Regions from separate parts of the Pararhizobium sp. O133 genome, predicted to be linked through region 2. Evidence: riboswitches for the same ligand, from Rfam matches in the RefSeq annotation. Region 2 holds a riboswitch; each other region holds the start of a gene.
The links. Region 2 has a riboswitch for cobalamin ahead of ACST81_RS18870 (aromatic ring-hydroxylating oxygenase subunit alpha). Riboswitches for the same ligand answer to the same signal wherever they lie in the genome.
Positions count from the first base shown of each region.

Region 1: linked by a shared signal. The riboswitch ahead of ACST81_RS24725 (ABC transporter substrate-binding protein) and the one ahead of ACST81_RS18870 (aromatic ring-hydroxylating oxygenase subunit alpha) in region 2 are both predicted to bind cobalamin.
Region 3: linked by a shared signal. The riboswitch ahead of bluB (5,6-dimethylbenzimidazole synthase) and the one ahead of ACST81_RS18870 (aromatic ring-hydroxylating oxygenase subunit alpha) in region 2 are both predicted to bind cobalamin.
Region 4: linked by a shared signal. The riboswitch ahead of cobU (bifunctional adenosylcobinamide kinase/adenosylcobinamide-phosphate guanylyltransferase) and the one ahead of ACST81_RS18870 (aromatic ring-hydroxylating oxygenase subunit alpha) in region 2 are both predicted to bind cobalamin.

Region 1 covers NZ_CP196427.1:496,852-504,461, reverse strand. The annotation lists gene ACST81_RS24740 (substrate-binding domain-containing protein) at 1-290, shown strand, start outside; gene ACST81_RS24735 (ABC transporter ATP-binding protein) at 341-1,060, opposite strand; gene ACST81_RS24730 (FecCD family ABC transporter permease) at 1,102-2,061, opposite strand; gene ACST81_RS24725 (ABC transporter substrate-binding protein) at 2,151-3,194, opposite strand; cobalamin riboswitch at 3,452-3,694, opposite strand; gene ACST81_RS24720 (SDR family NAD(P)-dependent oxidoreductase) at 3,784-4,572, opposite strand; gene ACST81_RS24715 (tetratricopeptide repeat protein) at 4,702-6,456, opposite strand; gene ACST81_RS24710 (ROK family transcriptional regulator) at 6,746-7,610, opposite strand, start outside.
Region 2 covers NZ_CP196426.1:3,896,328-3,903,937, forward strand. The annotation lists gene ACST81_RS18870 (aromatic ring-hydroxylating oxygenase subunit alpha) at 1-1,065, opposite strand, end outside; cobalamin riboswitch at 1,183-1,379, opposite strand; gene ACST81_RS18875 (DUF6656 family protein) at 1,734-2,339, shown strand; gene ACST81_RS18880 (GGDEF domain-containing protein) at 2,616-3,677, opposite strand; gene ACST81_RS18885 (L-threonylcarbamoyladenylate synthase) at 3,888-4,874, shown strand; gene ACST81_RS18890 (FAD-binding oxidoreductase) at 5,134-6,558, shown strand; gene ACST81_RS18895 (DUF1217 domain-containing protein) at 6,566-7,610, opposite strand, start outside.
Region 3 covers NZ_CP196426.1:2,565,881-2,573,490, reverse strand. The annotation lists gene ACST81_RS12290 (NADP-dependent malic enzyme) at 1-155, shown strand, start outside; gene ACST81_RS12285 (helix-turn-helix transcriptional regulator) at 322-1,059, shown strand; gene ACST81_RS12280 (IS1182 family transposase) at 1,251-2,621, opposite strand; gene ACST81_RS12275 (acyl-homoserine-lactone synthase) at 2,812-3,456, shown strand; gene ACST81_RS12270 (DUF2865 domain-containing protein) at 3,628-4,749, shown strand; gene bluB (5,6-dimethylbenzimidazole synthase) at 4,750-5,442, opposite strand; cobalamin riboswitch at 5,486-5,697, opposite strand; gene ACST81_RS12260 (SDR family oxidoreductase) at 5,740-6,561, opposite strand; gene ACST81_RS12255 (phytanoyl-CoA dioxygenase family protein) at 6,642-7,610, opposite strand, start outside.
Region 4 covers NZ_CP196426.1:2,433,061-2,440,670, reverse strand. The annotation lists gene cobN (cobaltochelatase subunit CobN) at 1-1,352, opposite strand, end outside; gene cobW (cobalamin biosynthesis protein CobW) at 1,568-2,632, opposite strand; gene cobU (bifunctional adenosylcobinamide kinase/adenosylcobinamide-phosphate guanylyltransferase) at 2,636-3,160, opposite strand; cobalamin riboswitch at 3,321-3,716, opposite strand; gene ACST81_RS11665 (cobyric acid synthase) at 3,814-5,268, opposite strand; gene ACST81_RS11660 (hypothetical protein) at 5,504-5,734, opposite strand; gene ACST81_RS11655 (glycine betaine ABC transporter substrate-binding protein) at 6,426-7,424, shown strand.

The DNA of each region.
Region 1 (7,610 bases), on a different replicon from region 2:
GGCCACTGTTCGGCGCGCCGCAGCCCTACCGTGACCTGTTCAAGCCGATGGCCGACAAGATCGCCAGCAACGAATTCGTCATCGGCGCCGCCGATACGATCGGCGATGAAGTCGCGATCGCCAAGGAAGGCCTCGTCACCGCCCTCGTCGGCCAGCGGCCGTTCGAAATGGGCTACAAGGCGCCGACGGTGATGATCGACCTGATCGAAGGCAAGACGGTCGAAGATCCGGTCTTCACCGGCCTCGACGAATGCACCAAGGATACGGTCGATACCTGCATCCAGAAGTAAGCGCGATACCGGAGCGTCCTTTGGCGGGCGCTCCGGATTTTTTTCGAACCTCAATCTATCCGGTACTGGATGTGCTGGCGGCCATGATGGGCCGAACGCTCGACAAAGGCCCGGACGCCAAAGACATCGGCCATCAGATCCTCGGTCAAAACTTCTTCCGGCGTACCGGCTGCAACCACCTTCCCGCGATGCAGCACCGCCAGCGTATCGCAGAACATCGCCGCCAGATTGAGATCGTGCAGCGCGACGACGCTGGTCACCGGCAGGCGCGCGACCAGCGACAGGATTTCCAGCTGGTGCTGGATATCGAGATGGTTGGTCGGCTCGTCGAGCAACAGTTCGGTCGGTACTTGCGCAAGCGCCCGGGCGATATGGACGCGTTGGCGTTCGCCACCGGACAGCGTGTGCCAGAGCTGGTGCGCCCGTCCTCGCATGCCGACATGATCGAGCGCCGCGTTGACGGCGGCATCGTCGGCCAGGTTCCAGGGCGAAAGCGGTCCGCGATGCGGCGTGCGGCCAAGCCGGACGACATCCAGGACCGTCACCTGCGCATCAGTCGTCGCCTGTTGTTCGACGAAGGCGACCCGTCTGGCGATATCCAGGCGCGGCATGCGGGCAATATCGGCATCCCCGAGCGAAATGATTCCGCTCTTTACATTGCGCAGCCGGCAGATGAGCCGCAGCAGACTTGATTTTCCCGAGCCGTTCGGCCCGAGCAGGCCGAGCATTCCGCCCGGCTTCACCTCTATATCGATGCCGTTGACGATCATCGTGTTGCCGGCCGACCAATGGACGTCGCGAACTGAAATGCTCACACCGGCCTCCTTGCCTTGTACAGGATGAGGGCGAAGGCCGGCGCGCCGAACAGGGCGGTGACGACGCCGATCGGCAGGATCTGCTGGGGAATGATGACGCGCGAGACGATGTCCGCTGCCACCATGAAGATGGCGCCGATCATCGCCGAGGCCGGCAGCAGCCGCCCGTGGCCGGGGCCGACGATGAAGCGTGCTGCATGCGGGATGACCAGGCCGACGAAACCGATCGAGCCGACGACGCTCACCATGGCGGCCGTCATCAAAGCCGTTGCGCCGAGCAGGACGATGCGAACGCGGGTGACGGCGATGCCGAGGGAGGCGGCCGCATCGACGCCGAAGGTGAAGGCATCGAGCGCACGGGCATAGAACATCGCAGCGAAAAAGCCGATGAGCGCCACCGGTGCGGCGAGATAGACATCCGCCCAGCGCACGCCTGACAGGCTGCCAAGCAACCAGAACATCACACCCCGTGCCTGTTCGGCATTGGCCGAGGTTGTGACGATATAGGAGGTTAGCGCATTGAAAAGCTGCGACCCGGCGACGCCTGCAAGAATGATCCGGTCGGCACCACCGCCGGAACCAGCTGCCAGCGCCGAGACCAGCACGAAAGCGACAATGGCCCCGATGAAGGCGCCGGTCGAGAGCGTCAGCACCCCATAGCCGAAACCGAGGATCATCACCGCGACCGCACCCGTCGATGCGCCGGCGGAAATGCCGAGCACATAGGGTTCCGCCAGCGGATTGCGCAGCAGCGCCTGCAGGATCGCGCCAGACAGCGCCAGTGCTGCACCGGCGCTTGCCGCCATCAGCGCGCGGCTGAGGCGATAATCCCAGACGATGCCCTGATGGATGCGGCTGAGCTCGAACGATGCGCCGAACAGCCGATTGGCCACCGCCTTCGCCGTCGTCGCCAGCGGAATGGAAATCTCGCCGATGGAAACGGCGAGACTGATCATGAATCCGAGCACCAGAAAGGTCGAAGCGGCGAGCGCGAGGCGCGCCCACCACCATCGACCGACCGGCACCGGTTGGTTGATCGCAAGGCTCACTGCGACAATCCGAAGGATTTGATGCCCTGCGCCAGGATCTCGATGCCGTCGATCGTGCGGATGGTCGGGTTCATCGACTGCGCGTCCATCTGGACGAAGCGCTTGTTCTTCACCGCGTCGAGCTGGCTCGTCACGGGATCTTTTTCGAGGAAATCGATCTTCACGGCCGGATCATCGGCGGCGTAGCGGCGGCGGTCCATGGTGGCGATGACGATGACCGACGGATTGGCTTCGGCGATCGTTTCCCAGCCGACCAGCGGCCATTCCTCCTCGGTCGTCACGACATTCTTCGCGCCGAGTGCCTTCAGGATATGGGCCGGGGCGCTGTTCTTGCCGGCGATGAAGGCGTCGCCCTGGACTTCCTTGCTGGAAAACCAGAACACGATCGGGAGCGCGCTGGATTTGGCGTTGCCGATCGATGCGACGGCGGCCGCCTCACGGGCCTTCAGGTCGGCAACGAGGGCGTCGCCGCGAGCCTGGACGTCGAAGATCGCAGAAAGCTCATGGATTTCCTGATAGATCAGATCCATCGTGAAGAGTTCCTTGCGCACGCCGTCGCCGCCGTCCGTATTGATCTTGGCGGCGCAATCGGCCGGCGCGATATAGGAATTGATACCCAGTTCGGAAAACTGCTCGCGCTTGCCGACCGAACCCTGCGGGCCGACATGCCATTCGAACTCGGCGGCAACCAGATCAGGCTCCTGGCCGACGACGGATTCGAAGCTCGGATCATTGTCCGCCAGCCGCTTGATCGACTGGTTGACGGCCTCGTATTTCTTCAGCACCGGGCCGACCCAGACGGCGGTGCCGGCAATCTTGTCGGCAAGGCCGAGGGAGAACAGGATTTCGGTCATGCCCTGGCCGATCGACACGATTTTTGTCGGCGCCTTGTCGAACGTGACGGTCTGGCCGCAATTGGTGAGCTGAAGCGGATAGGTCGTCGCGTCGGCAAAGGTCGGGGCGGAGAAGCCGGTGAGCGCAAGGAGAGCCGCCGAAAGCGATGTCAGCCAGCGGGAGGCGCGAATGGATGTGTATGGCATGATAACCTTCTTGAAAAACGAAAGCGGGCGCAGGGTTTGTACGCGCTTCGAGGATTGGGATCGGAAACGGAAAGAAAACGCGATTGCGCGATGCGCGTAGCCGGACGAGACCGGCTCGCTGTCACGAAGACGCGGTTTTCGGGGCGCCTAAACGCAGGCGAAACGTTCCGTTCGAGAAGGAATCGAGGATGGATGCGGGATGGGGCGGTCGAAAGTGGTCATTTGGGCTCCTGTTCCGGGCAACCCCGCCCGGGTTTGTGGATTTGCTTTCGACGGCAGGTCTCCTGGCTCGCGGATATCTGTCTCTCGCCTGCCTTCCCGCCTGAACCCTAAGGTCCGGCAGTGGCATGACACCATTGAGGTATCACATGGGCGATCGGCAATCCGCTTACAGTTGCGGGGGCAGCCACGGTCTTGGTCCCTGTTGGGTCTTCCGCACCGTGTTCCCTATTAATCCCCTCGAAGTCATCCATCGGGGAACCGTCATGCTTGACTTAGTCCGAGCGCTGTATTGTCGTCAAGTCACGGAAAACGGCCGCGCGCCGCCGGCCGTTTCAAGGTGTCCGAAAAACCCGGGCGTATCGCCGGGTCAAGGCATCAGCTGGCCGCCATTGACCTCGATGATCTGGCCGGTGATGTAGCCGGACAGCGTCGGCGAGGCGAGGAACAGGTAGGTTCCCACGCACTCCTCAGGCGTTCCAACGCGGCCCATCGGCACGGTCTTGCGCTGTGCGTCCAGCATTTCCGGGCTGGTATAGCGATCATGGAACGGCGTGGCGATGATACCCGGCGCAACAGCGTTGACTCGGATATTGTCGCCGGCAAATTCCTTGGCGTGGCCACGCGTGATGGTCGAGACGAAACCCTTGGAAGCCGCATAGAGAATGGCACCATTGCCGCCGCCGTTGCGGGCGGCGATCGATGTCGTGTTGATGATGAAGCCGCCTTGTTTCTTCAGCCAGGGATGCGCTTCCCGCGTCGCTGCAAGGACGGAGCGGGCATTGAGGTCCATGACGCGCTCATAATGAGCATCGCTCATTTCCGAGGTCGCCACGCGACCAAGCATGCCGCCGGCATTGTTGATCAGCCCGTCCAGACGGCCAAAATGAGCGGCGGCTTCTTCCACCACCCGTTCGGTCACGCCGTCGGCCGAGACGTCGCCCTGCACCAGAACGGCCTTGCCGCCGGTGCCGGTAACCTCGGCGAGCAGATCCGCCGCCGGCTGCTTGCTCTCGTTATAGTGGATGGCGACGCTTGCGCCCTGGGCTGAAAATGCGCGCACCAGCGCCGCGCCGATCCCCGTCGATGCCCCGGTGATCAGGACGGTCTTTCCGTCCAAATCGGGAATCCTGATCCCGTTCCACAGTGCCTCTGCCATATCCCGTCCTCGATAAATCCAGCAAAATTGCCGGACGGGAGAATAGCGTCCGGCGCGCGATTAGCCAGCCTCTTTACGCCCAGTCTCGCAGGTTCTGATATTGATGACTTTTGCCGCGCGGCCTGGCGTTCAAGACCGGGATTCGATTGCTTTCCGCAATCCCGTGATCAGCAGTTCCGTCATTTTTGGCGTAAATTGGCGAGCCGTCATGCTGGCGCGAAAGAGGTCTTCGAAGCCGCGATTGTAGGACAAACTCCGCATCGCTTCCGACGCGTCCCGCACCCTGCCCAACTGCCCGGTTGCTGCGACTTCGATGACGTTGGCCAGGAAATTCCGCGATGGGCCGAGTTGAAGCGAGAGCGACAGGGCGTCTTCGAAACGACCGATGCGATAAGCACTGAGCGCGCGTGTCAACAACACGTCGGGAAGCACGTCGCTTTCCAGCCGCGTCGCCCTGAATGCCAGCCCCTTGCCTTCTTCCCATCGGCCGATGGTAAAGAGATAAAGTCCCAGTCGCGCCGGGATATCGCTGTTGTTGGGGTTGAGCGTCATGCCGGTATAGCCGGTCTCGATCGCTGCCAGGATCTGGCCGGTCTGGAACTGGCTTATCATCAGCGCATATCGGCTGCGGTCGGAAAACGGCGCCAGCAGGACGGCGTCGTTTGCCAGCTTGCGGGCGCGGTCGGAGAGCAGGGTCGGCACCTCCGGAGAATCCATGGCCAGAAGCACGATCGCCAGTTCCGCCTTGGCGCCAGCGTCGTTGGGGGTGGTCGTCAGCGTCAGCTCCAGGCAATCACGCGTGCCGGCGATCTCCTGCGCATCGCCATGTCCCAAAGCAGCCTTCGCTCTCAGCACACAGCCATTGCCGAGCGAGGGATCGTCGAGATCGCGCAGCGTCTCGATATTGTTGATGACGCCACGCGTGCCGGCGAGTTTTCGTGCCAGACTGCTGGCAAGCTCCCAGTTCTTCGGCGTGATGCCCACGGCCCGTTCGAGTTGGCGTTCGACACCGGAGAGCAGAGCTTCGCCGGTTTCCGCATTTTCCACCTGCCACCAGACGAGGCGTTCATGGGCAACCGTCTCGTATTTGAGGACGATTTGATAGATTTGCTGCGGCGCCTTGCCACGGAGGGAGGATGCCAGCGACGAGCCGGCCCATTGCCCAAGCACCGAGGCGGAAGTCCCTGTGGCTGACGAGAGGCGCACCGTCTGGAACTGCGACATCGCCACCATCAGATAGTCACGGATGTTTTCAGCGTCCGGATTGCTGTCGCCATCCATGACGACGGAGACCATCGGCTTGTATGTGAAACTTCCCTGTCTCCAGGTGCCGAAACCGCCGGTGATAAGGTAGGCGGCTATGCCGCCGCCAGCGAGCAGCCAGGTGAAGGCGACGCCGGCGCTGGATATCCACGCCCATTGCCGGCTTCGGGTTGTCGGTGCCGCCGGCTCGATCTCGATAACAGGAAGCGGGCAATTGATTTCGGCATCCGCGTCACTGTTCGTTTCCTCCAGCACGACGCGGGTGAAAACCGGCACGTAACGGCCGCGCGGAAGATCGATGCGGATATTGGTCCGGTTGCCATGCGCATCGTAATATTGTGTCAGTGCCGCGCGCAGGCGCGTGGCCTCGATGCGGACGATCGGATCGACGGAGGGGTCGAAATTGGGCGGCCGGCCAAAGACATCGACGGCGATCGTATAGGCTTTGATAGCCTCGGCGCGACCTTCAAAAAATTCGGTGGAGATGAAGCGGAGGAAGCTTCTGTTGCGCTCGGGGGATTGAAACCGCGGATCGGTGAGCAGCCGCTCGACTTCCGCCTGGCCCTCCATATGTCCGATCCGTTCGCAGGTCGACCGCTCGATTGTTTGCTTGCCGCTCATGCTTGCCCCCAAGCATTCAACTCGAAGTGTCAGTAACACACCAATCCGGCAGAGAGGTCAAACGCTTCCTGTTGAAAAGAAGCACAACAAAATGTGGGAAAATCCCCGCACCGTTTCGAAAATCATAAAGCGGAGGTAATCTGTTTATTACTGATACGCCTCCTGGATGCCAAGGTGAGAAACCGAATGTATTTGATTTGTTGAAAGAATATTCATCGAAGATTTTAAGCGATGTAAGCTGTCGAAGATGAAGGGCAAAGGGCGCGCAGGCTGCGGATCTCCCTTCCGCCTAGCGCCGCCCCGTCTCGCTGAAGCTCACTGTTTCCGCCGGCGGCAGTGACATCCGTCCGTCGGGAGCATCGGCGCCGAACAGCGCATTGTGGATATGCCCAAGCCCGATCGCAGCCGCGCCGACGATGGCCGCGCGCGGGCCGAGCTGGCTTGCCTCGATCTCGACCGGATGGGGAAAACAGGAGGGGAGGAAGGCGCGCACCCGCTCTATCAGCTCTGGTCTCAGACCGATCGATCCGCCCATGATCACCTTCTGCGGATTGGCGATAGCCGCAATCGCACTGATGCCCCGGGCGAGATATTTCGCGGTTTCATCCAGGGTTTCCGACGCATGTCGATCACCCGCCGCCGCCCGCTCGAAAATCATGGGAACGGTTACTGTCTCGCCGCTCGCAGCACGGTAGCTTTCCACGATGGCGATCGAAGCCGCGACGCGCTCGAAGGCGCCCGTTCGCAGGGATTCGGGCTCGAAGGGATCGGCGCCAAACGGCAGAAAGCCGAGCTCACCAGCTGCATTTGTCGCGCCCCGCACCAGTTGGCCGCCGACCATCAGTCCGCCGCCGATACCGGTGCCGACGGCGATGAAGGCGAGATTGTCGATGCCCTGCCCCTGGCCGAGCCAGTTTTCACCGAGAACCGCCAGATTGACGTCGTTTTCCAGGATGACCGCCATGCCCAGCGCCGCCTCGAAAGCGGCGGCGACGTTCATCGTGTCGAAATCGGCGATATTCGGCGCCATCAGGATGCGGCCGGTGGTGATGTCGGGCGCCCCGGGCGCGCCGATCACGGCGATCCTGATCCGTTCCTGCGCGATGCCGAGATGACGTGCCGCCTGCCGGCAGAGCGCGGCGATTTGGTCAACG
Region 2 (7,610 bases):
GGTCTCGGTCCAGACATGCGTCAGTTCCTCGAGATTGTAGTCGACGCCTTCGACCGCATCCTTGTGCACCAGCCACTTTGTCGTGACCTGGGTCAGTTCCGGCCCGAGCGGCAGGACGCGGAAGGTGATGGCGTGGTCCCCCAGAACATGGTTCCAGGTCGAGGGATAATGGAACAACAGGAGCGTACCGATATTGCTCTGGCTGACATCGTCGGACAGCTGGCGCTTGACGGCGCGTTTTCCCGACATCGTGTAGCTTTCGGCTTCCTGGATCAGCGGCATGCGGGCGACGCGGAACTGTCCGCTCCTGTCCATCTTGAATTCGCTCGGCAGGCCGGATGCCTCGCACTTTGCCCAATGCTCGGCGATGACCGGATCATCCTTGGCGCCCTGCACGCCAGTGGCCGTCGGGGCTTCCGGATAGGTGCGGCAAAGCTCCGGATGGTTGGCGGCGCAATGATAGCATTCGCGGTTGTTTTCCCAGACGAGCTTCCAGTTGCCCTTCTCGATGATCGTGCTTTCGAAGGCGACCTTGGTGTCCTTCAGATTGTGCGGCGTGACATAGGAGGAAACCATGTCGCGAACCGGCTGGAAGTCCATCGCGGCGTCGGCCAGGCAGATGAAGATGTAGCCGCCGATGGTTTCGCAATGGATCGGCTTCAGACCATGCTGGTTCTTGTCGAAATCCTCGCCCATCTGGCGGGCAAAGAGCAATTTGCCGTCGAGTTCGTAGGTCCACTGGTGATAGGGACAGACAAGCTTGGCGGACGATCCCTTACTCCCGGCGCACACCCGCGAGCCGCGATGGCGGCAGGAATTGTGCAGCGCCCGGACGGTGCCGGTGCGATCGCGGACGATGACGACCGGATATTCGCCGACCTGGACGGTGAAATAATTGCCGGCCTTCGGGATTTCGCAATCATGGCCGATAAACAGCCAGTCCTTGTACCAGATCTCTTCCATATCGAGCTTGAAGAGGCCCGGATCGGTGTAGAATGCCTGTTCCAGGCTATGCCCGGCGCGCCGGGTCTTCAATTTGCGGAGAACTTCGCTGCGGAGATCCATGATCTGTTCCTTGTGCTCGCCACGTTTCACGAGTTGCCGCGCACAGGAAGGAACCACCCGCGCCGGGAAAGCGCGTGGTTTCGTGGTTCATCTTCCGGCTGCCCGCCGCAACCAAAACATCAATGTCTTCACAAGGCTGGTTTCCGGGCTCTGGAGCCGTCCTTTCGGACTATCCCGGCGCCTTCCCGGATTTCTCCAGTGGCCTTTTGCCGAGGTTTCGCTCCACCACCGTTGCGGGGGCAGCGCCGGATTTTGACCGGCTTCCCAATTCTCCGCCTTCCCATCGAGGCGACACCTTGAGTGTCTTTATCTAGCCCTATCTTAAAGCCGGGCAGGCGTCGATTAGCGACATCCAATTCCAGAATGACGACAATGTTCATGCTGCCGTAAAAACGTGCGGAACCGTATATTTTATAAGCAAAAACAACAGAATTATCTAGAATTTCAGCAGACGCCGCGTTTTCAGCCAGCGGACCGAACCGGTCACGGAGCGACCGTCTCTTTACGACATTTCTCGACGCGTGAAATCGTGTCGCAACGCAAGCGCCGCACCATGATGGGCGGTTAACGTCCGGAAAGATTACGTTAACCTCGACGCTGTAATTTTCCCGATGGAGAGTTTTCGCCCCGGCCTGCTCAGCAAGCCGCTGTGATTCTGGTGCTGGCCCATGTCAAACCTGAAATATTTCGACGCTGCCGCCGTCAAGAAACCGGTTCAATCGCCGAAGGCCGCGATCTATACCGAGTTTCTGCGCACAGGACGCATCAACCGGCACAAGGACAATTGGGACGCGACCAAAAGGCGGTACCTGACCCATGATGAGGTAGCCGCCCGCACCGGCAAGAAGCTCGAAACGGCGGGAACCGTGACGCACGAGCGGATCAACGGCTTCCACCAGTCCATCCAGTTTCCGAAGATGCTGTTTCACCGCACGCTCGCAGGCAGCCCGCATCTCGGCTATTGCCATGTCACGGCGGCACGCACGAAATTCGCCAAGTTCGACGATGTGCGCTGGTCCTTCTATATCGCCAACTTCTTTTCCGACATCGGCGACGACGAGCGCTTCTTCGACAAGATCAAGATGGGCTATTCGCGGATGTACTTCGCCGTGGCGACAGAGATGGACGCCGAGGCGGGCAAGCTCAGCATCAACCGGGCCATCCACCAGAATGGCCTTCTGTTCCGCACCCGCGATCCGAAGGAAGCGCTGAAGAACGTCTTGATGCTCGGCGCACGCAACGAACAACTGCGGCGCATCATCAGCAGCCTCTAGAGCATCGTTCCCTTAATACGATTCATTCTGTTGGCTCAAAACGGCCGATCCACAAGAAGGATGGCGCAGAGCGATGCGACATCCATCGGTCCAGCCATCCGCCGCAGTGGGCGGCCGTTTTCAGCCAACCCGAAGGGCTGGATGAATTTTGGCCACGACCGGCGGTGGCCGTCTCAACCGCGGCTTCTGCTGCGCTTTTCGCCAGCCGCCTTGGTTCTGGCCAAAATTCCTTCCAGCAGAATGGGGCGTATTAAGGGAACGATGCTCTAGCCGCGCCTATTTCTTGTAGATCAGCCAATCCCTGCCGACCGGCGCCTCGTCCTCGACACCGTGAACGGCCGTGTGGTCACCGCCCTTCGCCTGCGCCCGGGCCATTGCCTTTTCAGCGAGATTGACAAGGGCGAAGGCGTTGCCGGCACTATCAGCCGTGCAGACTCCGACGGAGAGCGTGCCGTTGCCAAGACTTCGGCCGGTTTTCGGATGTTTGAACTCGGTGCCGCGAAGGCTGGCGCGCAGCAGCGAGAGCAGCCGGACGATCTCACCCTGATCGCTTGTGTTGAGCAGGAAGCCGAAACGAACGCCGTCGAGACGCACGGCCAGTCCGCTGGACGGAAATGCCTGCTGGATCACGCCGCCGATATGGCGGGCCAGGTGTTCGGGCAGCGCCGCGATCTGCTGGCCGGACAGGCGCGGACCGGGGTCGAGCTCGGCAATGGCGATGCCGCAGGCAAGCGGCCGCTCCAGTTCGCTATAGACGCGCGCGAGCGCCTTGTTGAAAGAGCGGCGGTTACCGAGGCCTGTTGCCGCATCGGTGAATTTCGTCGCCTCGAAATCCGCAAGCTCCTTCTGGATGCCGGCGATGACGGTCGATTGCGTGATGACGCTCTGTTCCAGCTCCGCATTCTGCGAAACCTGGCGTTCGGTCGCCTGCTGCAGGGCGCGGATGGAATTTTTCAGCACCGACTGGCCGGCCTCGTCCGTGTCGCCAAGGGCTTTCGAGGCCTCGCCGATGATGCGGCCGTAATCGCTGAGCGAGGTCTTTTCCCGCGTCAGCAGGGTCATGAAATTGCTCATCTCGTCCCGCACCATGGTGGTCGAGCGGGCAAGGACGCTGGCTTCGTGATGATGCGGAAGATATTTGCGGCCAAGCTCGTCCAGCGCAGCCTGGGATTTGTATTTCCCCAGCGCGATGAAGTCCCGCACCAGCTCCGGATTGGCACCGGCATAGGCTTCGTAGACAAGTTCGTAATTCCGGGGAACCGCGTCTATGCCCATCTGGTGCATGGCCGTTGCGATACGCAGCGCAAGGTCATTCGGCATGGATTTCTTCTGGGCCATTCTCGCTCCGGGTTCACGCGGGGTTTACATGGGTTAACACGGGGCACTTTCCGTTGTTCTAACCGGAACCCTCGGATTTTAGGCAATGGCCGTCCATTGGCGGACGAAGCCGCGAATGCCCTTGGCAAGGCCGCGCCAAGAGCTGTAAAGGAGACGTCAGCGCGCCGGGCCGGCGAGACTTGCAGGTCCGCGCCGACCCTTGGAAAGCGCATGGCCCTGATCATCGATACACGCACCGAACCGGACCGCGCCCTGGCGCTGGCCTGCGAAACGCTCGAGGCTGGCCTGCCGGTCGCGATCCCCACGGAAACGGTCTATGGGCTGGCAGCTGACGCGACCAATCCCGATGCCATCGGCCGCATCTATGAAATGAAGGGCCGCCCTCGCTTCAATCCGCTGATCTGCCACGTCGCCGATTTCGCCATGGCCGAACGGCACGTCACCTTCGATCCGATCTCACGCCGGCTCGCGGAGGCCTTCTGGCCCGGTCCGCTGACGCTGATCCTGCCGCTCAAGGGCGAAAGCGCCGTGCATTCGCTCGCCTCCGCCGGGCTCGATACGCTGGGCGTGCGCATGCCCGACGGCTTTTCGCGCGCCGTCATTGCCCGTTTCGGCCGACCGCTGGCAGCACCCAGCGCCAATACGTCCGGCAAGATCAGCCCGACCAGCGCCGCCCATGTCGAAGCAGACCTCGGCGACAAGCTCGCTCTGATCCTCGATGACGGACCGGCCGATATCGGGCTGGAATCGACGATCGTGAAGGTGGAGGGCGACGAGATCCGCCTGCTGCGGCCGGGCGGCCTCGATGTCGCCGATATCGAGAGGCTGACCGGCAGGACCGTCTTGCGCGCCGAAACCGCGGGCGCCGCGATCGAGGCTCCCGGCATGCTGGCGTCGCACTATGCGCCGGGTGCGGCCGTGCGGCTCGATGCCACCGACGTCCAGCCGGGCGAGGCGCTGATCCGGTTCGGCGGCAAGCCGCTGCCGGGCGAGGACAAGGCCGCGCTGGTGCTTGATCTGAGCCCGGCAAGTGACCTGCGCGAAGCCGCCGCCAATCTCTTTGCCTATATGAAACAGGCCGACGCCTCGAGCGCCGGGACCATCGCCTTTGGGGCAATCCCGAACGAAGGCCTGGGCGAAGCCATCCTCGACCGGCTCGAACGGGCCGCCGCGCCAAGGGATGGGGAAGCCCCGTGAACGCGCTACACACTCTATCGTCCCCTCTCCCCGCCTGCGGCAAAGACCCCCTCTGGCCTGTCGGCCATCTCCCCCACAAGGGGGGAGAGACCCAGCCGCCGACCCTCGTTTCAGATGATGGACAGAGCGGCAGGTTAAGCCCCTCCCCCTTGTGGGGAGGGGTTGGGGAGGGGTCTTTCCCATATGCGATGGTCTCCCCGCGCGCGGGGAGAAGGGACAAGCGGCAAGCCCCACCGCCTCACCAATGGAACGCTCATCTATGATCTCTCCCGAACTCATCGAAAGCTTCGCTGAAATCGTCGGCCCGGCCAACGCCCTGACAAGCCCGGGCGACATCGCACCCTATCTCGTGGAAACGCGAGGCCTCTACAAGGGAACGAGCCCGCTCGTGCTGAGACCCGGCAGCGTCGAGGAAGTCTCCGCCATCATGAAGCTCGCGACCGTGACCGGAACTTCGATCGTGCCGCAGGGCGGCAATACCGGGCATGTGGCCGGAGGGATTCCCCGTACGGGCGAAAACGACGTGGTGCTGTCGCTGGAACGGCTGAACCGCATCCGCGACATCGATCCCGTCGGCAATGTCATCGTCGCCGATGCCGGCTGTATCCTCGCTGATATCCAGACGGCGGCCGAGGCCCATAACCGGCTGTTTCCGCTCTCGCTCGGCTCGGAGGGCTCCTGTCGGATCGGCGGCAATCTCTCCACCAATGCCGGCGGCACCGCGGTGCTGGCCTATGGCAATATGCGGCAACTGTGCCTCGGTCTCGAAGTCGTGCTGCCGACCGGTGAAGTGTGGGACGGGCTGCGGCGGTTGAAGAAGGACAATACCGGTTACGACCTGCGCGACCTGTTCATTGGTGCCGAGGGCACGCTCGGGGTCATCACCGGCGCCGTGTTGAAACTGTTTCCGCAGCCGCTCGGCCATCAGGTCGCCTTTGCAGGATTGAGGAGCGTCGCCGATGCACTGGCTTTGTTCGACAAAGCGTCAAGCCTCTGCGGCCCGGCACTGACCGGTTTCGAACTCATGCCGCGCCTTGGCGTCGAGTTCACCGCGAAGCACATTCCCGGCGTCCGCGATCCGATGGAAACGACGCATGCCTGGTACGCGCTCATCGACATTTCCACTTCCGATTCGGCCGAAAGCGCGGAACGAATGATGCAGGCGCTGCTGGAAGCGGAAATCGCCAGCGGGCTGGTCGAAAACGCGGTGATCGCGACCAACGAGGCGCAGCGCAAGAGCCTCTGGCACATGCGCGAAAGCATGTCGCCGGCGCAGAAGCCGGAAGGCGGGTCGATCAAGCATGACGTCTCCGTGCCGGTATCCAGCATTCCCGCCTTCATGGCGGAGGCTGACGCGGCGGTGATGGCAGCCATTCCCGGCGCCCGCATCTGCTCCTTCGGGCATATGGGCGACGGCAATATTCACTACAATATCTCGCAGCCCATCGGCGCCGACAAGGACGCTTTCATCGCCCGCTGGCGCGAGATGAATGCGATCGTCCACGGTATCGTGCTGCGCTACAACGGTTCGATCTCGGCAGAGCATGGCATCGGCCAGTTGAAGCGCGACGAACTCGCCGAAGTGCGCGCACCGATCGAGATCGACCTGATGCAGCGGATCAAGCACGCCTTCGACCCCGCCGGGATCATGAATCCCGACAAGGTGCTGAAGGCTAAAGGGTGATAAACAATTAGCCGCCGAGGCGCAGTTGCGACAGACTCATCAGCGTATCGGCGCTGATGCCGCCGCGACCGCTGTTCGACAGGATCAATTCCGCGCCGGAAACATCGACATTGTTTTCAATGTCATAGAGCGCGGTAAACCGCTGCAGCAGCTTTTCCAGTTTTTCCGGATCGTGCAGGTCCTCGATCTCGAGTACCCTGTTGATATAGGCGTACTGGATGTCGACATCGGCGCTCGACATCTCCTCGGGGATGCTGAAGGTCGTCTGGATGACCTGCAACAGCGCGCTGTCTGCGAGAAGATCGTAGGCGGTGTTGACGCCTTCTGCCATGCGGCGGAAATAAAGCGCCAGCCGCACGCCGGCATTGTCCTCGCCCTTTTCCTCTTCCAGTGTCTGATTGAGATAGAGGTTTTCCGTTTCCAGCAAGCCGCGCCGGGTCTGGATACCCTGCGTCGGCCTGGCGAGATTGCCCTCGCTGTCGAAATTGTAGGCGGAGACGATCTGCTTGTAGACGTCCGTGTTCGGCTCGGTGTTGATGAAGCTCTTGGGATCGGTGAAATCGGATTCGAACATCTGGCGCAGATAGTCCGTCGTCACCTCTTCCGGATCGAGACCTGCGGCAACGACGATGAAATCGACCAGGCGTTGGTTGGAGAGTAGACCGTCGAGCGTTTTGATCTTCTCGATCTCGGCGCTGTAATATTTCGACTCTTCCGTCGCCTTGGTCTTGTCGTCTTCCGTACCGAACCGGCTTTTCTCGATGACATAGGACTTGGCGGTGTTGAGGATTTCCGATTCCGACTGGGCCAGCATCGGCGTGCCCAGCGTTCCATCGGTCTTGAAATTGAAGGCCTTGACGAGTTCGACGTAACGCTCGTCCTTCAGCGTATAGACATAGCTCTTGGGATCGGTGAGATCGCTCGTCAGAACCTTTCTCAGCTTGCGCGCAGAATCGCCTTCGTTTTCCAGGCCCACGGCCGTCAGCGCCAGCTTCATGATCTTGGTGTCGGACAGGAGACCGTCGACATCGGAGACCAGGCTGATCAACGTT
Region 3 (7,610 bases), 1.3 Mb from region 2:
TCGGCGTCGTCAAGACAATGACGGACAGCCTGCATGTCGGCCCGATCCTGCTTGGAGCGGCCCTGCCCGCGCACATCCTGTCGCCGTCGGTCACGTCGCGCGGCGTGGTCAACATGGCCGCGCTTGCGGTGGTCGAAGCGTCGTATCCAGCGTGACCGCCAATGTGGGCTGGATATCCTCCGGCTCACATTGAGTGAAAAGCGCTCAAAAATGCAATTATAGGTTTAATTTCCTATAAATATCCAGTTTACCGAAGATTGCGCTGGACAAAGACTGAAACCGTAATCATGCTGAAACCCATAGAATAACAGGGTATGCGGCATGGCGGACCAACAGGCGTTCTTTGACCTGCTGGACATTATGGAAAACGAGAAACTCGTTGAACCAACACAGTTTTTCGACCTGATGCGCGGCACTTTCAGCATTGCGAACTTGCTTTACCTCGACGCCGATGTGTTCGCGGCGGGTTTTGCAATCCACCGACTGCACCATACGCTCGGTGCCGGCAGCCTGCGCGCCTATATGGACGGCGGCTTCAGGCGGATCGATCCGGTTCTCAAAATGGCGATGGGCGGTGTGCGTCCTGTGGACTGGGCGACCGCCCGCAAGCTGCATCCCGACAGTGAGCCGTTGTTTGCCGCGGCCGCCGAACTCGGTCACGGGCTTGAAGGCGTGACGTTGCCGCTCCCGACGCCGACGCGGCGGATCGCCTTCCTTGCCATCCAGGCCGACATGAAGGCGGAAGACTGGCCGGCCTACAAGCGCTGCCACCTGCGCGATTTCCAGCTGCTCGCCAATCTCTTTCACGCTTCCCTTCTCGAAAACGACAACCGCATCCAGCTGTCGGACCATTGCACCAAGGCACTGACCCACCGCGAGACCGAGGTGCTCGGCTGGGCAGCCGCCGGCAAGAGCTATTGGGAGATCGGCACGATCCTCGGCATTTCCGAGCGCACCGTCCGCTTCTTCATGACCAATGCCCGCCGCAAGCTCAACGTCGTCTCCAACAGCCAGGCCGTCGCGCAGGCCGTCCGGCGCGACCTGATCTCGTCGCTTTGAGCCAGCCTTGCCGATCGTACTGATCGCTCCAGCCCCATTCCATCCCTCCTCCAGTGCGTCCTTACAGGACGCACTGGTTCAGACTGCTGACAAACCCGTCGATTTTTCTCGGCGGGTTTTCTTGTTTGTGGAGTGCGCGCTCAGGTAGTGTTTGTGCGGCCGGGTAGTGTTATCCGAAGCGGGCCATGGCCTTATCCCCAGGCGGGCTTTGAAGCCTTGGTCATTGCGGTTGCGATCTTTTTGATGTTCTGCGCGGCGGCGGCGAGAAGGCATTGCCATCTGACTTTGATCAGGCCGCGGAAGCGTGCATAACGATGGCCGTGAAGCTGTTTGGCGTCGGCAAAGGAGCGCTCGACCGTCTCCTTTCGCCGCTTGTAAATCGCCTTGCCCCAAGGCGTCTTGCGATGAGCGTCTGTTCGCTCGCGGGCATCTTGCCAGACATGGCGGGTGATGGTGCGCTCTGCTTTGGCGTTAGAGGTGCAGGAGGCAAGCAGCGGGCAGTCACGGCAGAGGGCGGGGTCGGAGCCGTAATGCTTGTAGCCGGTGCGGTCGGTGGTGGCATAGGTCAGCAACTGGCCCTGAGGGCAGCGATAGCCGTCCGTCTCGGGCTCGTAGACGAACTTCGACTTGCGCATCATCCCGGCCTTGGGCGGTGTCGGGTTGCGATAGCCGGTCACTCCGAGGATGTCTCTGTCCTCCAGTCCCTTGGCGATGCCCGACGTGGCATAGCCCGCGTCGAGCCCCACCGCACCGACGTTGAAGTCGAAGCGCGCGCGCTGCCGGTCGAGGCGTTCGAGGTAGACGATGCTGTCATGCACATTGGCAGGTGTCACATGGGTGTCGGTGATGATGGCATGGCGGCCATCCACCGTGCGATGATCCAAGTAAAAGAAGCCCTTGGGCTTGCCGTCGCGCACCATATAGCCGCTGTCCGAGTCGGTGCGGCTGACCTTGGTTTCCTTCACCATAGGCTCGCGCTCTTTTTCCTTCAACGGCTTCTGGCCATGGGCGGCGCGCTCCGCCTCGATTGCCCGGTCGAGATCGGTCCAGTAGTCGGCGCGTGACTTGGCAATCATCTCCAAGTCGTACTTGCCCTTGTTGGCATTGGCCTTCAGATGCGTCGAATCCGTGTACAGCACCGTGCCATCGACCAGGCCGTGCCGGATCGCCTGCTCGACGATCGCATCGAAGATATCCTGCGCCACGTCGGTATCCTTGAAGCGACGGCGGCGGTTCTGCGACAGCGTCGAGGCATCAAAGACCGGGTCGGTCAGCTTCATCCGCAAGAACCACCGATAGGCGACGTTGACTTCGATCTCGCGCACCAACTGCCGCTCCGAGCGTATCCCGAACAGGTAGCCGATGAACAGCGCCTTGAACATGCAGGTCGGATCGAGGGCCGGCCGGCCGTTGTCGGCGCAGTAGTGCCCGGCAACGCGGTCATGGATGAAGGAGAAGTCGATCACCGCATCGATCTTGCGAACCAGATGATCCTTTGGCACCAGCTCATCGAGCGTCACCATCTCGAGAGCCGTCTGTTCGGGAGCAGGTTTCTTCAACATGTCCCACTGAATCACAAACCCCTGGCTGTGGCCAGAGGTTTGTCAGCAGTCTGCTCCAGTGCGTCCTTACAGGACGCACTGGTTTTCGTAGCATGCCGGCGTGCATTCCAAACCTGTCACTACCGACAGTTTTGCCGTCCGCCGTTTCCTGACAGCATTTGCTCCTGGCTTTCGATCACAGGAGCAAACGATGATCAGGATTTTGAACGCCCACGCCGCCCGGCGGCACCCGGCTGAACTCGACGCCATGTTCAAGCTGCGCAAGCAAGTTTTCCACGACCTGCTGAAATGGGACGTCTCCGTCCGCGACGATTGGGAGATCGACCATTATGACGATGCCAACCCGATCTATGTGCTTTCCCATTCCGACGAAACCGGGCGGCTCCGCGGCGCTCTGCGGTTGTTGCCGACGCTCGGCCCCAATATGCTCGACGACACCTTCCCGATCCTGCTCGGCGACTCACCTGAAATTCGCAGCGCCTCGGTCTGGGAATCCAGCCGCTTCTGCATCGATCCGATGATTTCCCAGGATCGCGGGTCCAATCAGGTAACGATCGCAGCTGCAGAACTGATGTGCGGCGTCGGCGAGCTTGGCTTGGCCTCCGGCCTCAGCCATATCGTCACCGTCACCGACGTCTTTCTGGAGCGGATGTTCCGGCGCATGGGCTGCCCCGGCGAGCGGATCGGCGATCCCCATCGCCTCGGCTCTGTCCATGCCGTCGCCGTCGCCTGGGAGGTGACCACCGATCTGCTCGACACGATGAAAGCGGTGGCGGAAATCGGCGGGCCGGTGCTTGAGTGGCCGATGTCGCTCGATATGGCACGGGCAGCATAAAGCGGGCAACAGAACCTGAAGCGGAGAGCGGCCATCGCGGCTCTCACGCCACATTTCCAAAGTTTTCCGCCCGCCCGTTAACGCTCACCGATGGTCGTCATTGCACCGTTTTCGAATGAGGCTATGATGTGAACGACGATCCATTGCAGCCGTCATGAACCCGCGGCGCGCATGGCAAAAAGCAAAAAACGTTCATCCAGGCGAGAGAGAACAGTGGTCTTCCGTTCGGTTCGCTTCGCAGCGCTGCTTGCGCCGCTTCTGATGGTCATGACGACCACCGCCGATGCCTCGGCCGTGTGCGAGCGGCTGAATGCGCGCCTATCGAGCCTGCCGAAAATCATCGCCTCTAACGCCAATCTGCGCGACTATACCGGCGCCATCTCCCGCCAGAACCTCGACCTGCGTAAGGCGCGCGGTGAGCGCCGGCGGCTGGGATGCAGCCTCCACAGCAGTATCATCATCGTCGGCGACCCGAAGGAGGAGGCCTGCGAAAACCTCAGCACCGACATTTCGCAGATGGAGATGAACCTCCAGACGCTGAAGGCGCGGCGCGAGTATCTCGTCTCGGGCGGCGACAGCGAAATCAGCCGCCGCCGCATCATGGCCGCCCTCGATGTCAACGGCTGCGCCGACGAGCAGGAGGAAATCCTGAAGACCGCGGCCGAAGAGCCGGAAACCCACCGCAATATCCTCAGCGACCTGCCGCCGATCAGCGAGGGCTTCGCCACGATGCGGGGCGGCAGCGGTTTCCCGGATATTTCCGGGCTTTCGGGAGATTATGAGGGCAGCCTTCGCACCCTCTGTGTGCGAACCTGCGATGGCGCCTTCTTCCCGATTTCGTCCAATGCAGGCCCGGCCGATTTCCAGCGCGATGCCGAAACCTGCCAGCGGCGTTGCCCGGGCGCGGAGACGTCGCTCTACTACCATGCACTGGCCACCGAGGAGACAGACCAGATGGTCTCCGCCGCGACCGGCGAACCCTATGCCGACCTGCCGACAGCCTTTGCCTACAAGACCCGGGACCTGAGCCAGCCCGGCCAGTGCGGTTGCACGCCGGCCGGTCAGATAGCGACAAACCAGAGCACGCCGGATGACGGCAGCGGCATCGTCATCATCACGACGCGCAAGCCGCCGGAAAAGCAGATCCCGAAAAGCATGGTCGTCGATCGCCCCTATGACCCGGCCAACAGCAAGGTTCGGGTGGTCGGCCCAAGCTTCCTGCCCTCGCAGGAAAGCGCGATCGACCTGCGACATCCGACCGGCCCCGGCTACCAGCCGCAGCAGACCAACTGATCACTCGCCGGGTCGAACACCCCAGGCATCGTTGAACACGAGTTCGTCCAACGGCAGGCGCTGGCGCCAGCCTTTGACGGCCAGTTCCGGCTCCGAATAGAGCGTATCGACATAACCGAGGCACAGCCAGGCAATGATCTCGATATGCTCCGGAATGCCAAGCACGGCCTTGATATCCCGCTCATGGAAGATGCTGACCCAGCCGACGCCGACGCCTTCGGCGCGGGCGGCAAGCCACAGGTTCTGCACGGCGCAGACCGTTGAGAAGGCATCCATGCGCGGATTGTGGGTGCGGCCGAGAACGACCTTGCCGGCGCGGGTTGGGTCGCAGGTCACGCAGATGCTGACCGGCGCCTTGCGAATGCCTTCGAGCTTCAGCGAACGATAGGTGTCTCGCGCGGCGCCCTCGAACATCAACGCCGCTTCCTCGTTGGCACGCTGGAAGGCCCGAAACACCTCGGAGCGTTTCTCCTCGTCGCGCACGACAATGAAATTCCAGGGCTGCATGAAGCCGACCGAAGGCGCGCTATGGGCGGCGGCCAGCAATCGCGTGATCAATTCGTCTGGAACAGGTTTTGGCAGAAACTGGTCGCGAACGTCACGGCGGGTTTCGATGGCGCGGTAGACGGCGGCGCGCTCGTCCGATGAAAATGCGTCCGCCTTTACAAGGCGGTCTTGTGGTTCAGCCAGCATCGTTCGATCCCCAACAATGCGCAACCTCCCGCCGTCCGCGCGGGGCAGTCTATCTCACCAGGCCGGTCTTCTGACTGCGGATCACCCGACCTTGCCGCCTTCCCAAATCCATTGAGGATTCAGTGGCAGGAACCTGAAAATATTCAAGGTTCCCCAATACAAGGTCGTCCCCATCACAGCGTTGGGCACGTTCCGGATTTTCACCGGATTCCCGATTCTCCCGCTTTCGCGGGCACCTGACGCCTCAGATATGCCCATAGCGGGCCGCCGAATGCAAGGCGGTCCGCTCATGCGATATCACATGGCCGCTTCCGGATGCGGCGAACCGTCATAGGCGCCCCAGATCGACTGGTCGAAGCAGATCACCGAACCGGTCATCAGCCCGGACTCATCCGACGACAGATAGGCGCAGGCGCGCGCCACTTCAGCCGGGTCGACAAGACGGCCGAACGGCTGGCTCGCGGCCGCCTTTTCCAGCCAGTCGCTGGCAGCGCCGTGAAATTCCCGCTGGATGCGGTCCTCGCCTTCCGACGCCATCCAGCCGATGTTGAGGCCGTTGACACGGATGCGGTTGCGAAGCACGGCATAGGCCGTGTTCTTGGTCAGGGTCTCCAGCGCCCCCTTGGAGGCACAATAGGCGGAGATGAACGGCTGGCCGGCCTTGGCCGACATCGAACCGATATTGACGATCGTGCCCTCGATCTTCTCGCGACGCATGACCTTGATCGCTTCCTGCATCAGGAAGAACGGTGCGCGGACGTTGACGGCAAACATGCGGTCGAACAGTTCCGGGCTGGTATCGAGGATCGTGCCACGATCGGTGATCGCGGCCGCGTTCACCAGCGCATCGACGCGGCCGAACTCCCTGTCGCAGGTGGCGACCACCTTGGCCGCATCGGCGACCTCGCCGAGATCAGCCTGCACATAAACAACGCGTGTACCGGTCGCCTTGCCGATCTCGGCGGCCTTGGCCTCGCCCTTTGCGGCATTCCGGCCGCAGATCACGATGCCGGCTGCCCCCCGCTCGGCAAACAGCGATGCGATCGTTGCCCCGAGCCCCTGCGTCCCCCCGGTAACGATGGCAATCTTGCCGTCAAGCCGGCCATGATCCTTGCTCATTTCATTCCTCCATTGGTCATGACGCACAAAACGTCCGCCCGGTTGCCGGCGGAAGCGTGACATACAATTTGTGTTCGAGATCAGCTCAACTTCTTCTCGGATTGAGCCGCCAGTGCCACGTTGAAAGCCGCGGCGTCCCAGTCCGCGGCCAGCGCTTCATGCATCAGCTGTGCCTGTGTCTTCGGCGCCAGCCCGCCGAGCGGCGGATCGCGGTCGAGATTGGTCGGGAAGGAATAACCTTCCGCGCAGGAGGCGATGGCGCAGGCGGCCTCGGCCTGCGTCAGGCGTCCATCGGCCAGCATGGCCTTCAGCGCCGGGTAGAGCGTTCCGCTCATCCGTTCGCGATTGACGGTCTCCATCGCCCGGCCGAAGGCCGAGGAAACCTGAAGGAGATTGGCGACACGCTTGATGTTTTCCGAGCGATTGGTGCCGGCGGCGTGATAGAGCGCCGGATTGAAAAACACCAGATCGCCCTTCGACAGCGGCAGTTGGACGTGATGGCGATCGAAATAATCGCGGAACTCCTGGCGCTTCAGCGCAAGATAGCCGGGCACATAGGTCTGGCTGTAGGGCAGGAACAATGTCGGCCCGCTTTCCAGAGGCATGTCACAATGGGCGACCGCCCCCTGCAGCGTCAAAACCGGGGACAGCCGGTGCACATGTGCCGGGAATTGTTCGATCACCGCCGAACTCTGGAAGCCGAGATGGTAGTCGCGGTGCGCCGACTGGGCCGCACCACCCGGATTGACCCGATTGACCTGAGCCGTCATCTGGTAGCTCGGGCCGAGCCAGGCTTCGCTGACCAGCGCGATCAGCGCATTGCCGTAATAGGCGGCGAAATTCTCCGGATCCTTGAGGCAATGCTTTTCCAGCGAGTTCCAGATACGATCATTGGCGCCTGGCTTGGCAAAATGATCGCCGCCGCCGCTGTTCGTCCGATGCTTCTCGTTGATGATCTCGTCGAAGATGGCGCTTGCCGCGTCGATCACGGACGTATCGGTGAAAGCCTGTTTGAGCACGACAATGCCGGGACCGGTGGCAAAGGCCTC
Region 4 (7,610 bases), 1.5 Mb from region 2:
CGCGCCGAATTGGTCGGGCCCTGCATCAGATAGGTGATCAGCGCATCGCCGTCCGGGGGAACACCGTCTACCGGATATCCAGCCGCCGCCATCGCGTTCATCACCTCGACGGTGCCGGCAGGCGTGTCGAGACCGACGCCGTTGCCGAGCCGTCCGTCGCGGTTCGGATAGTTGGCCATGACGATCGCGACGCGGCGGTCACGTGGCGCTGTCCCGCGCAATCGCGCCCAGTTGGCTGCCAGTTTCGCGGTGAATGCGGCGCGGTCCGGCAGCGGTTCGTGGCCGACGATATTGGCCTCGACGGCGGTATCATAGATCGCGGCAGCCTTGAAGGACACGGCACGTGACAGGATGCGCCCATCGACCTCCGGCAGTGCGACGTTCATCGCCAGATCGCGCGCCATCAGGCCTTGCGGCGAGGCTTCCCAGGCGGCTCGCGACGATCCGGAGAAGATCACCTGCAGCACTGGCGCATCGGTGATTTCCAGTACGGTCGGCTGGCGATCGGCGCCGGGCGCCGAGACTGCAAAGCTCGTCGCATTCATCACGACGGCGGGCGGCACGTCGCCGAAAATCGCTTCGAGTGTGCCGATCGACACGGCATCCTTGAGGCTGGAAACGAAGACCGGCAGAACCGCCATGCCCTCGGATTGCAATGCCTCGATGAGGGCTTCGACCGGTTTGGTTTCGCCGCTCTGTACAAGGGCTCGGTAGAAGCAGACAGCGACGGTAGGGGGTTCGAGGCCCTCCGGGCCCACCACTGTGCCGGCGCTCGAAAGCTTCCGCCAAACATCCACTCCGATCACACCCTGCCCCGGCCACCAGATACCCGCCTTCATCAGGGGGGCCGCCTGTTCCGGCTTTTCCGAGCCATCGACCAGCGCCTCGCCATAGGCCAGCAGACGAACCATATTGTCGGCCCCGCCCTCGGTGAAATAGGCCCACATGTGGTTGCGGTCCTCGGCGGAAACGGTCGAGAATGGCTCAAGGCCCGGATCGGGCTTGTCGTAGCCCGGCAGTACGGCGATCTGGAACTTGTGTATCACGGCCGCCGCATGCAGCGCTTCCAACACATACTGGAAATAACTGGCACCACCGAGCGCGCGCACGATAATGAGTTTGGCGTGGCGGGCGGTGCGCTCGACATAGGTATCGACCGACATCGGATGCTTCAGCGTCAGCAGGCTCGCCACGCGCAGGCTCTTGCCACCCCGCGTCCGATGCGCTGACGCGATCGACGACAGTTCGGTATCGGCGGCGGACAGGAACAGGATATCGGCCGGTGACTGACCGAGGTCGATCGCCTCCTCGCCATCCGTGATCGTGCCCTTCTGGGCTAGGAGGAGATGCATGTTACCCCCCGTGCGCGGGAAGAAGTCCCCTCCCCAACCCCTCCCCACAAGGGGGCGGGGCTAACCTGCCGTGCTCTCGCGACACGCAAGTTCCCCTCGGTCAAGAAGCATGTCCGGATCGCGGACTCGCTCAAGAGCGGCAAACGCAGGTCAAGCCCCTCCCCCTTGTGGGGAGGGGTTGGGGAGGGGAAATTCACAAGCACGATCGAAAGACCTCAAACCGCCGCGGCAATCGCCGCCCGTACCGCCGCTTCGTCCATGTCATGCAGGCCGATGACGACGAGGCGGGTGCGGCGGGCTTCGCCGGCGGCCCAGGCACGGTCGAAATACTGGTCGATGCGGCTGCCGACGCCCTGGATCAACAGGCGCATCGGTTTGCCGGGAACGTCGGCAAAACCCTTGAGGCGCAGCACGTCGTGTTCGGCGATGATCGGCTTCAATTTTTCGATGAAGGCGGCGGGATCGGCGATGGCGCCGAGTTCGACGACGAAACTGTCGAATTCGTCATGGTCATGCTCCTCGCCTGCCTCATGTTCCATCTCGTGATGGGATTTGCGGTTTGCGATGTCGCTTTCGGTTCCGACGCCGAGACCGAGCAGCACGGCTGCGGAGACTTCGCCGTTCCTGGCTTCGATCATCGCCGGCTTGCGGCTGGTGCGCGAAGAGACTTCGTTGCGCACGAAGGCAAGGCCGGTCGAATCCAGAAGGTCGGTCTTGTTGAGGATGATGAGGTCGGCGGCTGTCAACTGGTCCTCGAAAAGCTCCTCGATCGGGCTTTCATGGTCGAGATTGTCGTCTTCGACGCGCAGCGCATCGACCTTGTCGTGATCGTCGGCGAAACGGCCGGCGGCGACAGCGGCGCTATCGACGACCGTGATGACGCCATCGACGGTGACCTCACTGCGGATATCAGGCCAGTTGAAGGCGGCGATCAGCGGCTGCGGCAAAGCGAGGCCCGAGGTTTCGATGACGATGTGGTCCGGGCGGTTGTCGCGCTCCAAAAGCTTCGTCATGGTCGGGATGAAGTCGTCGGCGACGGTGCAGCAGATGCAGCCATTGGTCAGTTCGATGATATCGTCCTCGGTGCAGGCGTCCGCGCCGCAGCCCTTCAAGACATCACCATCGACGCCGAGATCGCCGAACTCGTTGATGATCAGCGCGATGCGGCGGCCTTCGGCGTTCTGCAGGATGTTGCGGATCATCGTCGTCTTGCCAGCTCCGAGAAAGCCGGTGATGACCGTTGCCGGGATCTTGCCGTGAGCGGACTTTGCGGTGGTCATGGATCAACCCTTCATTTTCAGCGGCAATCCGGCCGCGATAAAATAGACTTCAGCGGATTTCTCCGCAACGATCTGGTGCAGCCGGCCGGCATGGTCGCGAAAATCGCGCGCCATCCGGTTTTCCGGCACGATACCCAGCCCGACCTCGTTCGAAACGAACACCAGCCGGGCCTTCGCCTGCGGCAGGTGAGCCGCAAGCCTTGTAAATTCCTTCACCATGTCGCGGTCTTCCATCATCAGATTGGTCACCCACAGAGTGAGGCAATCGATGAGAACGATCCGCTCCGGCGCGTCGATCGCCGACAGGCAGGCGACGAGATCGAGCGGTTCCTCATGGGTCCGCCAGTCCGGCCCGCGCCTGTCGCGATGCTCGTTAATTCTTGCCTGCATCTCGCCATCCCAGGCCCTCCCGGTCGCGACGTAATGCATGGCGAGACCCGACGTGACGACGAGTTTTTCGGCAAAGGTCGACTTTCCGGAGCGGGCGCCGCCGAGGACCAGGACGGGTCCTGACTCTGTCGATGTCATCGGACGATCCCGGCCTCAGGCTGAAGCGCGATGCACGAACATGACGGACGGTCGCGCCTTGGCAGGCCCGGATATAGGATATGCGCCGTTCGTGGAACGGATCGATGAAGCCATGACAACCTCCGTGCTGGCATCGGGAGTCTCCCTCCCTGGTTCGGGCACGATACCCTTGTGGCTGGCAGGTCTCCTGGCTCACGGCGCCACGTGCCCAAAGGCACGAACGGGTTCGCCTCGCCTTCCCGGAGTTTTGACGCCGGATTGCGTGACCGCAATCGGCTGGCATTGCGAAGAGGTGGACGATTCGTAGAAATGAGAGGCGTCCGGCCCCGGCTGATCGCAATGACACTCCAGTGGCTTTTCCGGTTGGACCTTGTCTCCCGCGGCCGCCCGATGCGGCCCGTCCGGAAGTCCGGTTTTCCCGAATGGCGAACCCTGACCGTTCTACAGTCGCGGGGTCGGCTGCGATAAGGATGCCCGGCTTGGGTCCATCCCGTCACATTCCCATTTACTCCCGACATACAACGGCATGCCGGGAACCATCCAATGATCGATGATTAGGCGCTTGGCTGGAGCCTGTCAATCGGAGCCCCCTGCCGGGACATGGTCGAAAATGGCCCTATGCGACAATGCGTCGGACGGGATATCCCCGATCATCATGACATCAATCCGTCGAGCCATTTCGGGTCGAGAACGGCCTCCAGTTCCGCCGCGACATCATCCAACGCCTGATCAACGGACTGCCGATAGTTGAGACCGCCGTCCTCTATGCCGAAACTCCTGAGCAGCGCCGCGCGGTAGGCGTCGCTGGTGAAGAGCCCGTGCAGATAGGTGCCGCTGACCGTGCCGTCGGCGGACACCGCGCCGTCCGCACGGCCGTCGATGATCACGGCCGGGCGGGCGCAATCGGCGCCGGTCGTGCGGCCGAGATGGATTTCGTAGCCTTCGAGTGCAACGTCATAGACCGTCGAGCGAGCGCTGCTGTTGCGCACGGTCTTTTCCGGCGCCATGACCGTCTCGACGGACAGCAGTCCCAGTCCCTCGATCTCGCGCACGTTCCCTTCGATACCGTTGGGATCGGTGATGCGCTCGCCGAGCATCTGGTAGCCGCCGCAAATGCCGATGACGCGGCCACCCCGGCGCGCATGCGCCTGCAGGTCGCGATCCCAGCCTTGTGCGCGGAAATCGGCGAGATCGGCGATCGTCGCCTTCGAGCCTGGAATGACCACCAGCCCGGTATCCGCCGGAATGCGGTCGCCCGGACGCACGAAGACGAGATCGACTTCCGGCTCGGCGGCGAGCGGATCGAGATCGTCGAAATTGGCGATGCGCGACAGGACCGGGACCGCGACCTTCAAGGCCTTGCCACCGCCGCGCGCCAGCTTCTCCAGAACCACGGAATCCTCGGCCGGCAGGCGACCGGCACTTTTCAGCCAGGGAACGACGCCGAAACAGGGCCAGCCGGTAAAACCGCCGACCGCGGCGATGCCGTCATCGAAAAGCGACACGTCGCCGCGGAACTTGTTGATGATGTAGCCGCTGATCATTGCCCGATCCTCGGCAGGCAGGATCGTATGCGTGCCGACCAGCGAAGCGATGACGCCGCCCCGGTCGATATCGCCAACCAGCACGACCGGCACGCCGGCGCGAGTGGCAAAGCCCATATTGGCGATATCGCCGCCCCTGAGGTTGATTTCGGCCGGCGATCCCGCGCCTTCGACCACCACGAGATCGGTTCCGGCCCGGATCGTCTCGAAGCTTTCCATCACCGCGCCCATGAGCTTCGGTTTCAGCGCCTGATAGTCGCGCCCCCTCGCCTGTCCGGCCACCTTGCCCTGGACGATGATCTGGCTGCCCGTCTCCGATTGCGGCTTGAGCAGCACCGGGTTCATGTGCACCGAGGACGGGATGCGCGCCGCCATCGATTGCAGCCATTGGGCACGGCCGATCTCGCCGCCGTCATCCGAGACGGCGGCATTGTTCGACATGTTCTGCGGCTTGAACGGCGCGACCTTCAGGCCGCGATTGGATGCGACACGGCAGAGGCCCGCGACGAGTACTGTTTTTCCGACATCGGAGCCGGTTCCCTGAAGCATGATCGTCTTTGTCATGACGCCCGTGTAACATCGCGCCTCGCACAGGAAAAGCCATATTTCGCCGCATTCTCGCCCTATTTGAGACACTGCGTTCACGCACTTTTTCGCACTGCGGCAAGGTTTGTATGCCCTTGATGCCACACTATCCGAAAAGCGACATGGCGTGACAAAAACACTGGTTGCTTTGCGCCAAAGGAGGCGTATATCAGCGCTATCAAACAAGGAGCGAAGGGTCGCTCCACCCGCAAGGTCAAAGTCCGATGTTGTTCATCTTCAGCAAGCCCAATTTCGTCCAGATCGCATGGAACTCGGTTGTTCCGGCAAACCAGTCCCGTGAACGCAACGTCGTGATGTCGGCGCCTTTCGGCCCGCTCGGCTTCGTCCGCACGCGCAGCGTCGGCTGATACATCTCCCAGCAGACTTTCAAACCGCGCCCCGCAAGTGGCGCGGTTTTTTTTGCGTCATGATGGGCCAACGGCATGAGTTACCCCGTCAAACGCGAAAACCGCACCAATCCATTCAAGGACTGTGCGGCTTGCCACAATAGACGCATGGCCACCCCGGCAAACACCCGGAGATCGCTCCAGCCCGGGACGCAAAACCTGATCCGGGCTGGCGACAGGATGCCCTGCCGCAGCAACACAATTAGCCCGGGAGGAGTTACCGGATGGTTAGTGAGACCTTAACCAAAGGTGAATTCGTCTTTTTTTTCACTTTTTTTCATCGCGGCGAAAAAAGCTCCCTACGGCGCATACGGAACAGAATCTGTCTACGACAAAACGGGCCTTCCGGCACCTTTGTGAACCATCCCTAAAATGAGGCCGCCAAGCGGTCGTTTTGCACGAAGTCATCAGCCGCCTCATTAAAATTCAACAGCTTGCGCGTGCGTTTTTGCACCGTTCGGAACACTGTGTACTCCGTTGGAACATTCCAGAGGTTGATTTATCCGGCGGAACACTTACGCTACCTTCAACGGTAAAAAGAGGGATGGCCAGCATCGACTTGTCTGGCCAGACAAAAAAATCTGACGCCGTCGCAGCGGGGATGAAAGAATGGCCTTGCCTCCAAGACCCCCCGGCCTGCTTCGACCTGAACAATCGGGTTCCCAGGGGTGCAGTGTCCTGGCCGACCCCAAAGATTTATGGCTGCATTGAGACTGGGAGGTCTTAAACATGAAGAAGCTCCTCGCTTCCACAATCATCGCCGCTGGCATCTACGCAATCGCCGGCTCGGCTTCGGCCGCCGAATGCGGCGAAGTCAGCATCGCAGAAATGAACTGGGCATCCGCCGGCGTCGCAGCTCAGGTTGACAAGTTCATCCTCGAGAACGGTTATGGCTGCACCGCCACCCTGGTAACCGGCGACACCATGCCGACCTTCACCTCGATGAACGAAAAGGGCCAGCCGGACATGGCCCCGGAAATGTGGGTCAACGCCGTTCGCACGCCGCTCGACGCCGCCATCAAGGAAGGTCGCCTGATCGAAGCTGCCAAGATCCTCAACGAGGGTGGCGTCGAAGGCTGGTGGATTCCGAAGTTCCTCGCCGACGCTCACCCGGACATCAAGACGGTCCAGGACGCGCTTAAGCATCCTGAACTGTTCCCGGCTCCGGAAGATCCGTCTAAGGCCGCCGTCATCAACTGCCCGTCGGGCTGGAACTGCCAGGTTTCGACTGCCAACCTTTACAAGGCCCTGAAGGCCGAAGACGCAGGCTTCACGCTTGTCGATACCGGCTCGGCTGCCGGCCTCGATGGGTCGATCTCCAACGCCTTCAGCGCACAGAAGGGCTGGCTCGGCTACTACTGGGCACCGACCGCTATCCTCGGCAAGTACGAGATGACCCGCCTGTCGTTCGGCGTCGAGCACAACAAGGCCGACTGGGACGCCTGCACGGCCGTTCCGGATTGCGCGGACCCGAAGGTCAACTCCTACCCGACTTCGGACGTCTTCACGGTCGTCACCAAGGCATTCTCCGAAAAGGCAGGCGTTGCCATGGACTATGTCAAGGCACGCAACTGGGACAACGGTACGGTCAATAAGGTTTTGGCCTGGATGGATGAAAACCAGGGCACCAACGAAGATGCCGCCAAGTACTTCCTGGAAACCTTCCCGGATATGTGGACGAAGTGGGTTGCCCCGGACGTCGCCGAGAAGGTCAAGGCCGCTCTCTGAGCCTTCATGACGGAGCAGCGGTCCGCAAGGCCCGCTGCTTTTTTGCCTCTGGATATAAGTGCAATGCGCAGAAGCCGGTCCAGGTCGCAAACAACAAAGTGGTTGCGACAGGAACCTGCGAGATTTCCGCCGGGACGGGAGGAAAGCACCGTTTCCGGCGTTTCATGCCGAAGGGCTGAAACGCGA